DNA from 3 places in the Pseudoglutamicibacter cumminsii genome. Region 1 is predicted to be linked to each of the others. Evidence: riboswitches for the same ligand, from Rfam matches in the RefSeq annotation. Region 1 holds a riboswitch; each other region holds the start of a gene.

Region 1 (2,252 bases):
GTCTGCAGCTTCGCTGGTGCCGACCGGGACCACGGCGGCGACGGCCTTGCCGCCGGCTTCGGTGATCGAGGCGACAGCGGCGTCCGCGGTCTCCTGGTTGACGTCGTTGATAACCACGGAGGCTCCCTGGCGGGCGAGCTCCTGGGCGTAGGCGAGGCCCAGGCCTGCGCCCGAGCCGGTGACGATGGCGACCTTACCGTCGAGGGACATGGGGTTCTCCTTCGGGATGACGTTCTAGATGTCGGTTGTGTCCTGATGTGGCGTTCACCACACAAGAACCATGACAGTACATATAATTGAGAATGTCAATTATTTTTCGAAGAGTGCTTTTTCGAGTACGATCCTCTGCAGAGGATTTGCCCCCTCTAGGGCAAGTACAGAGACAAGATCAGCTGGATCGCGTCCTCAAGCACACGGACCAAGGAAGCAAGCACATGACGACCACAAAGGACACCTCCGGAGCCACAAGCAGCCCGGCCGAGGCCGCCCAGCGCTTCCCCGCCCCCTCCACCGCGCTTGCGGCCGAGCGCATGGCGGAGTTCACGTCGTCGGAACTCGCCGGCCAAGTCCAGTTCTTGGCGGCCCGGCTGCGCAGCATCGGCCACAGCCACGCCAACCGCGTCCTGCAAGAGGTGATGGGGCTGAAAGTCCGCCAGTACTCCGTGTTGGCCCTGGCCGCCTCGGACGTGAACCCGTCGCAGCGCGAGCTCGGCGACTTCCTGAGCTTGGACCCGAGCCAGATCGTGAACCTGGTGGACTTCCTGGAGAAGCGAGGCTGGGTCGAGCGCCAGGTGGATCCCCGCGACCGTCGCTCCCGGATCGTCGTCGCCACACCGCAGGGGCAGGACGCCTACCGGCGGGCACACGCGCTGACCATGGCCTCCGACGACGTGGTGCTCGCCGCGCTCAGCGCCAGCGAACGGCAGGAATTGAGCCGATTGCTGGAGAAAGTCGCCTTCTAATCTCTGCTTCCTGAGCCCCGCCTTCTGATTCCAGCTAAAGCCTCACGAAACGCCCCTGCATCACCTCCACCTAGGGCGCCTGCATCTAAGCAGGCACCACCTAAGACAACACTGCAGGGGCGTTTCTTGTTGACGTTTTGTGACGTGCGCCGCCCGGCAGGCTGTTGACAGCACCCTGCCGGCACGTATAGAAATGATGCTTGTAACCCATCCAGAGCGACTGAGAGACCTGGCTCGTTGACGTCGCAGCAACCGGTTTATGCACGGTGCTCCCGCCAGGAACGATGGAAAGGAATAACTGTGTCATCGTTGTCCACGCACACCCCTGTCCACCCTGCAGCTGGCGCTGAGATCACCGCCGATGCGGAAGCCAGCACCGCTGTTTCCTCCGCCGACTTGAGCTTCGCTGAAGGTCTGCGTTACGTCACCACGCAGGACGCGCCGGTCACCCCGTGGGAAGCCGGCCACACGCCTAGCCTTCACGAACTGCGTGAGCATTTCGGGCCGATCTTTGACCGCATCGCGCTCGGCGCTTCTGAGCGTGAGACGCACCGTGTTCTGCCGTTCGTTGAGATCGCGGAACTCAACCGCGCCGGCTTCACCGTGCTGCGCGTGCCTACCGAGTACGGCGGCCCGGGCGTTCCGTTCTCCGACTGGGTGCAGCTGCTGATCGATCTGGCGGCGGCTGACCCGAACATCGCGCATCAGTACCGTTCCCACGCTGGTTTCGTGGAGACGCTGCGGTACCACGATGAGCAGACCCGCGAGTTCTGGTACGCGAAGGTTCTTGCCGGCGATGTTGTAGGCAACGCGTCCACCGAGGTGAGCGGGAATGCGCTGAATACGCTCAACACGACGCTGGCCGTGCAGGCGGACGGCTCCGGGGTGCTCAACGGCGCTAAGTACTACTGCACCGGCACGGCGTACGCGACGCATACGCGGGTTTCGGCCACGTTGCCTGATGCGGACGGAACGCCGACCGAGGGTCGACAGTTCGCTGTCGTTTCCACGCGGGCTCCGGGCGTTGAGCTTGAGGATGACTGGAACGGTTTCGGTCAGAGCCTCACTGGTACTGGAACCACGCGTTTCACCGATGTGCGTGTTGCGCCCGAGCACATTCTGAACCGCGTTCCCGGCAGCGCTGAGGCGCAGTTTGAGGCGCCTCTGTTCCAGATTGTTTTGCTCGCGGTGCTGGCGGGTATTGCTCGCAACGTCGTGAACGATGCGGCGGCTGGCGTGCGCCGGCGGACCCGCTCCTTCAATACCGGTTTGGGTGTTCCGCACTCTGAG
Region 2 (2,252 bases), 740 kb from region 1:
CGCGTCCACGAAAGCGCGGGCGGCTTCTTCGTCTTCCTCTGCGTCCTTGATTTCGAACGAGACGATCGCACCCACGCCGTTCGGTGCGTAGTGGCGGCCGCGTTCGTACCACGGGCAGGACTTCAGGCCCGCGTAGATGGTCGCGGAGACGTCGTCCCGGGCTTCGAGCCATTCAGCGACCTTCTGCGCGTTTTCGATATGCCGCTCAACGCGCAACGAGAGCGTCTCGAGGCCCTGAGCGATCAGGAACGAGTTCATTGGGGAGATCGCCGCACCCGTGTCACGCAGCAGCTGCACGCGGATCTTGAGGATGTAGGAAAGGTTCGCGCCCAGAGGCGAACCGACTCCCATGTCGCGGCCGTAGACGATGCCGTGGTAGGACTCGTCCGGCTGGTTGAAGCCCGGGAAGCGTTCCGGATGCTTGGTGTAGTCGAAGTTGCCGGAGTCGATGATGGCCCCGCCCATCACGGTTCCGTGGCCGCCGAGGTACTTGGTTGCGGAGTGGACGACGACGTCGGCGCCCCATTCGATAGGCCGCAGCGAGTACGGGGTTGCCAGCGTGTTGTCGATGATGAGTGGCACACCGGCTTCGTCGTGTGCGATTGCGGCGATGTTTTCGATGTCGAACACGTCTTGGCGTGGATTGCCGATGGTTTCGCCGAAGAACGCTTTGGTGTTCGGCTTGATCGCGCGGCGCCAGGCGTCGAGATCGTCTGGATCCTCCACGAAAGTGACCTCAACGCCGAGCTTAGGCAAGGTGTGCTTGAAGAGGTTCTGGGTTCCGCCGTAGAGGGATGGCGAGGCGACGATGTGGTCGCCGGCTTCTGCGACGTTGAGGATCGCATAGCTTGTTGCGGCCATGCCGGATGCGACGAACAGCGCGCCGACACCGCCTTCGAGGTTTGCGATGCGGTTTTCGATGACCTCGGTGGTTGGGTTGTTGAGGCGCGTGTAGATCGGGCCGAGCTCGCTCAACGCGAAACGATTCGCCGCCGATTCGGTGTCCGGGAACACGTACGCGTTGGTCAAGTGGATCGGTAGAGCCTGCGACCCCGTGACTGGGTCTGGCGTCTGGCCGGCGTGAATCTGACGAGTTTCAAATTTCTGCTGGGACATTAAAAGAGCACCCCTTGCTCACTGTGAGGGGCTTGCCCGCGCATGTCAGACGACGACAACGCTTGAAGAGGAAAAGTTACGTCCGCCCGGTTACGGGCGGGCATAGCCCGCGCTTGCCACAGCGGCATTCCCGTGTGGCCAGGTCCTCACCCGGGGCACCCCGCCGCGGACGGAGGGTTGCCGGCCAGCAAACCGGGGTTTTGCACTGGCACTCATGACCTTGCTCATTAGCGTACAGCACTGATGAACGACGAGGCCAGAGCGTGTTCACAATGTGAACCGCGCCGCGCATCGGCGTTTATTTCATGACCTTTCGCGAAGACCTACAGGCCCTTCCCAGTCGCATAAACAAGCACATCGGAAACCTCAACTTAGGCAAACCTAAGTAGAGATGTAGCTCACACAGTGCCAGATTTAAACCATGAAGCTCGACCACGTTTCTTACGCATGCGGGCCAGAGGGCCTGACGACTACTGCTGACCGTATCGCCGAGCAGCTCGGACTCCGATACGTCAAAGGAGGCGTGCACCCACGCTTCGGAACACGCAACGTGTTCTTCCCACTCCGCAACCACCAGTACCTCGAAGTCGTCGAGGTACTCGACCACCCGGCCACGTTGCAGCAGCCATTCGGCAAAGCTGTGCGTGAGCGCTCCGAGATGGGCGGCGGCTGGATGGGCTGGGTTGTTTCCGTCGACGACATGACCCCAATCGAAGAACGCCTCCAGCGCGGTGCTGTCCCTGGCTCCCGTAAGTTCCCGGACGGCCGCGAACTCACGTGGCGGCAGATCGGTATCAACGGGCTCATCGCAGACCCACAATTGCCTTATTTCCTGCGCTGGGATGAGGGCTTCGAGGACCTGCACCCGTCCATGGCCGAAGAGCCACACGGTGAAATCGTGGAGCTCACGATCTCCGGCAACCGCGACCGCATCGACGAATGGCTCGGCCACCCAGGTGAAGACTTCAAGGGCAACGTCGTGTTCAACTACACGGCCCCTTCCGGGATGCCAGGCCTGCAGTCGGTCACGCTGAAAACTCCTCAGGGACTCGTCACGATCTAGCCGCCGTAGCGCGCCGCTAGCGGCGGTAGTGTGCGGCTAGCGGCGGCGCGTTTTAGCTGCCGTAACCGAACCA
Region 3 (2,252 bases), 420 kb from region 1:
CTACAACACAACGAAGGGCCGCTGCCCCGAGTGCGATGGCGCGGGCAGCATCGAGGTCGAGCTGGTGTTCCTGCCGGGCACGTACACGACCTGCCCGGCCTGCCACGGCAAGCGTTATAGGCCGGAGATCCTTGAGGTGCAGTGGAACGGCCGCAGCATCGCGGATGTTTTGGCGTTGACCGTGGACGAGGCGCTTGAGGCTTTCGCGGAGGAGCCGCGGATTCTACGCTCGGTCGAATTCCTGCACGCGCTCGGTCTGGGCTATCTGCGGCTGGGGCAGGGTTCCCCGGAGCTTTCGGGCGGCGAGGCGCAACGGATCAAGCTCGCCTCCGAGATGCAACGCGGCTCCAGCCGTAAGCACAGCCTGTACCTACTGGATGAGCCGACGACGGGGCTGCACCCCGCGGACGTTGACCTGCTGCTTGCGCAGTTGCGGCGGTTGGTCGAGGATGGCGCGACGGTGGTCGTGGTTGAGCACGACCTCCGGGTGGTCGCGCAGGCTGACCACGTCATCGACGTCGGCCCGGGAGCCGGCGACGAGGGCGGCCAGATCCTCGCAACAGGAACGCCGGCCGCGGTCGCTCAGCAGGGTGTGGGCCCGGATTCGCGCTCGGTTACGGCGCAGGCGCTGGCTGAACGAGCCGGCCTGCGCTGAGCTTGATGCGGCGGCGATGGAGGCGAGGGTGAAGAACGCTAACACAGACACCCCGCCCACCTCTGACACAGCTTGTTCGAGCTAAGAGAAGCCACCGCTATTCAGAACGTGCAGGGGGTTATCGGGCCGTCCTGGAGACCGACACAGCACCAGCTCCGACTATCGCCAACGCGGATAGTGAGCATACTGAAGCTAGCCGACCACATGACCTCAACATCCTCTGCTTGGGCTGCGAGGTTGACACGACTCGACAGAAAGATCGGATCATGGTTCCACATTAGATGGATGCCACTACCCGTCACGAAAATAAGCTGGTGCCCTATCGAAGTGATGATCTGCGCAGGTTCCCAATCATCGCTCAGCATCGCTCTTCGAGCACGAACCCAGTGCATCTGATGCCCCAAAGAAGCATAGTCAGTGCACTTGGCGATGTCCGCGCTGTGTTGGAGGGGGCCGCCGGGGCGGTCAGAATCATCGTGATCCGAAGAGAAGCTCGGATTGGTCATGATTATTTCCTTGAATGTCGCTGTTTCCACTCGATTCTTTTGATCGAGGGCCAATCTTCTCCCAGGAGCACCGCTAGCGATAAGCGGTTGCTAGTCGACAAGCTGAGAGGCTTCACGTCAGACTTCTTGATTGTGATTTGAGTGTAGCTGACACTGCTGACAAGAATTAAACAAGAATTAAATAAGAATCGAAGGGTTAGAAACAATCGCTTCACACGGCTGACCATCCCAATGCTGCGGATCAATCAGCGTATCCCCGTGCGCGATATTGAACTTGTCATAGTTCACGTCATGCAAAAACATGTTGATACGCGCCAGGTTCTAGGTAGTCAGGTTAATGTCCTGACCGTAATACCCCTGCCGCACACCATTCGGTCCGAGGACCTTCGCGGACTTAAGAAGCAGTGAGCCCGAAACGACCGCAGGGTCAATATCAACACCCGCCCACAGCGCCACACCTCGCACCTCGGTGAGACCGTGCCCGAGCAGCGCGCGCAGTCCATCAAAGAGCACCGGATGCAGTTCTTCGGCGTGCGCCTGCCACCTGCCGGTGGCGAGTTCGTCACACACCGCTTTACCGAGCGCGGTTGCCACCGGGTTCCCGCCAAAGGTCGAACCGTGCGTTCCCGGCGTGAATACGCCCATCACCTCGTTGCTGCCGAGCACCGCCGACACCGGGTAAAGACCGGCACTCAGCGATTTTGCACAGGTGACAATATCGGGCAGGATGCCCTCGACCTGGAAACGGAACGGCGTCCCGGTGTGAACGGACCGAATCCATCCCGCGCGTTTTCGTCATCGCTGAACGACATGATGGTCGTGGTACGGCCGTGGAAGTTGCCGCGCATCACAATGATTCTGGCCTAGTCGGCGGCCACGCCTTTCACCTTGCAGCCCCACTTGCGGGCGGCTTTGATCGCGGTTTCGTTGGCTTCGGCGCCGGTGTTCATCATTAGCACGCGGTCGAGGCCTGACAGCTTCGTGATCGCCTCGGCGAACTCGCCAAAGCGGTGGCGTAGAACGCTCGCGACGTGACGTCGAGCTTGCGCATCTGGGCGCAGGCGATATCGATGAACTTGTCGTTCGAGTGG

The links. A riboswitch is a leader RNA that binds a small molecule or an ion and turns the genes downstream of it on or off. The one in region 1 is predicted to bind S-adenosylmethionine.
Region 2: it holds a riboswitch for S-adenosylmethionine, as region 1 does, so the genes downstream of both, JOD50_RS06950 (O-acetylhomoserine aminocarboxypropyltransferase/cysteine synthase family protein) here and JOD50_RS03635 (acyl-CoA dehydrogenase family protein) in region 1, are expected to answer to the same signal.
Region 3: it holds a riboswitch for S-adenosylmethionine, as region 1 does, so the genes downstream of both, JOD50_RS05565 (hypothetical protein) here and JOD50_RS03635 (acyl-CoA dehydrogenase family protein) in region 1, are expected to answer to the same signal.

What each region holds. Positions count from the first base shown of each region.
Region 1 covers NZ_JAFBCO010000001.1:792,141-794,392, forward strand. Annotated here, with positions in the region: gene JOD50_RS03625 (SDR family NAD(P)-dependent oxidoreductase) at 1-210, opposite strand, end outside; gene JOD50_RS03630 (MarR family winged helix-turn-helix transcriptional regulator) at 435-962, shown strand; SAM riboswitch class I at 1,167-1,253, shown strand; gene JOD50_RS03635 (acyl-CoA dehydrogenase family protein) at 1,263-2,252, shown strand, end outside.
Region 2 covers NZ_JAFBCO010000001.1:1,532,391-1,534,642, reverse strand. Annotated here, with positions in the region: gene JOD50_RS06950 (O-acetylhomoserine aminocarboxypropyltransferase/cysteine synthase family protein) at 1-1,116, opposite strand, end outside; SAM riboswitch class IV at 1,221-1,336, opposite strand; gene JOD50_RS06945 (VOC family protein) at 1,538-2,179, shown strand; gene JOD50_RS06940 (CPBP family intramembrane glutamic endopeptidase) at 2,232-2,252, opposite strand, start outside.
Region 3 covers NZ_JAFBCO010000001.1:1,211,473-1,213,724, reverse strand. Annotated here, with positions in the region: gene JOD50_RS05570 (excinuclease ABC subunit UvrA) at 1-655, shown strand, start outside; gene JOD50_RS05565 (hypothetical protein) at 757-1,161, opposite strand; SAM riboswitch class IV at 1,177-1,293, opposite strand; partial or broken gene JOD50_RS10745 (N-6 DNA methylase) at 1,354-1,590, opposite strand; partial or broken gene JOD50_RS10740 (aminotransferase class III-fold pyridoxal phosphate-dependent enzyme) at 1,612-1,878, opposite strand; gene JOD50_RS10520 (hypothetical protein) at 2,025-2,114, opposite strand; gene JOD50_RS05550 (aminotransferase class III-fold pyridoxal phosphate-dependent enzyme) at 2,114-2,252, opposite strand, start outside.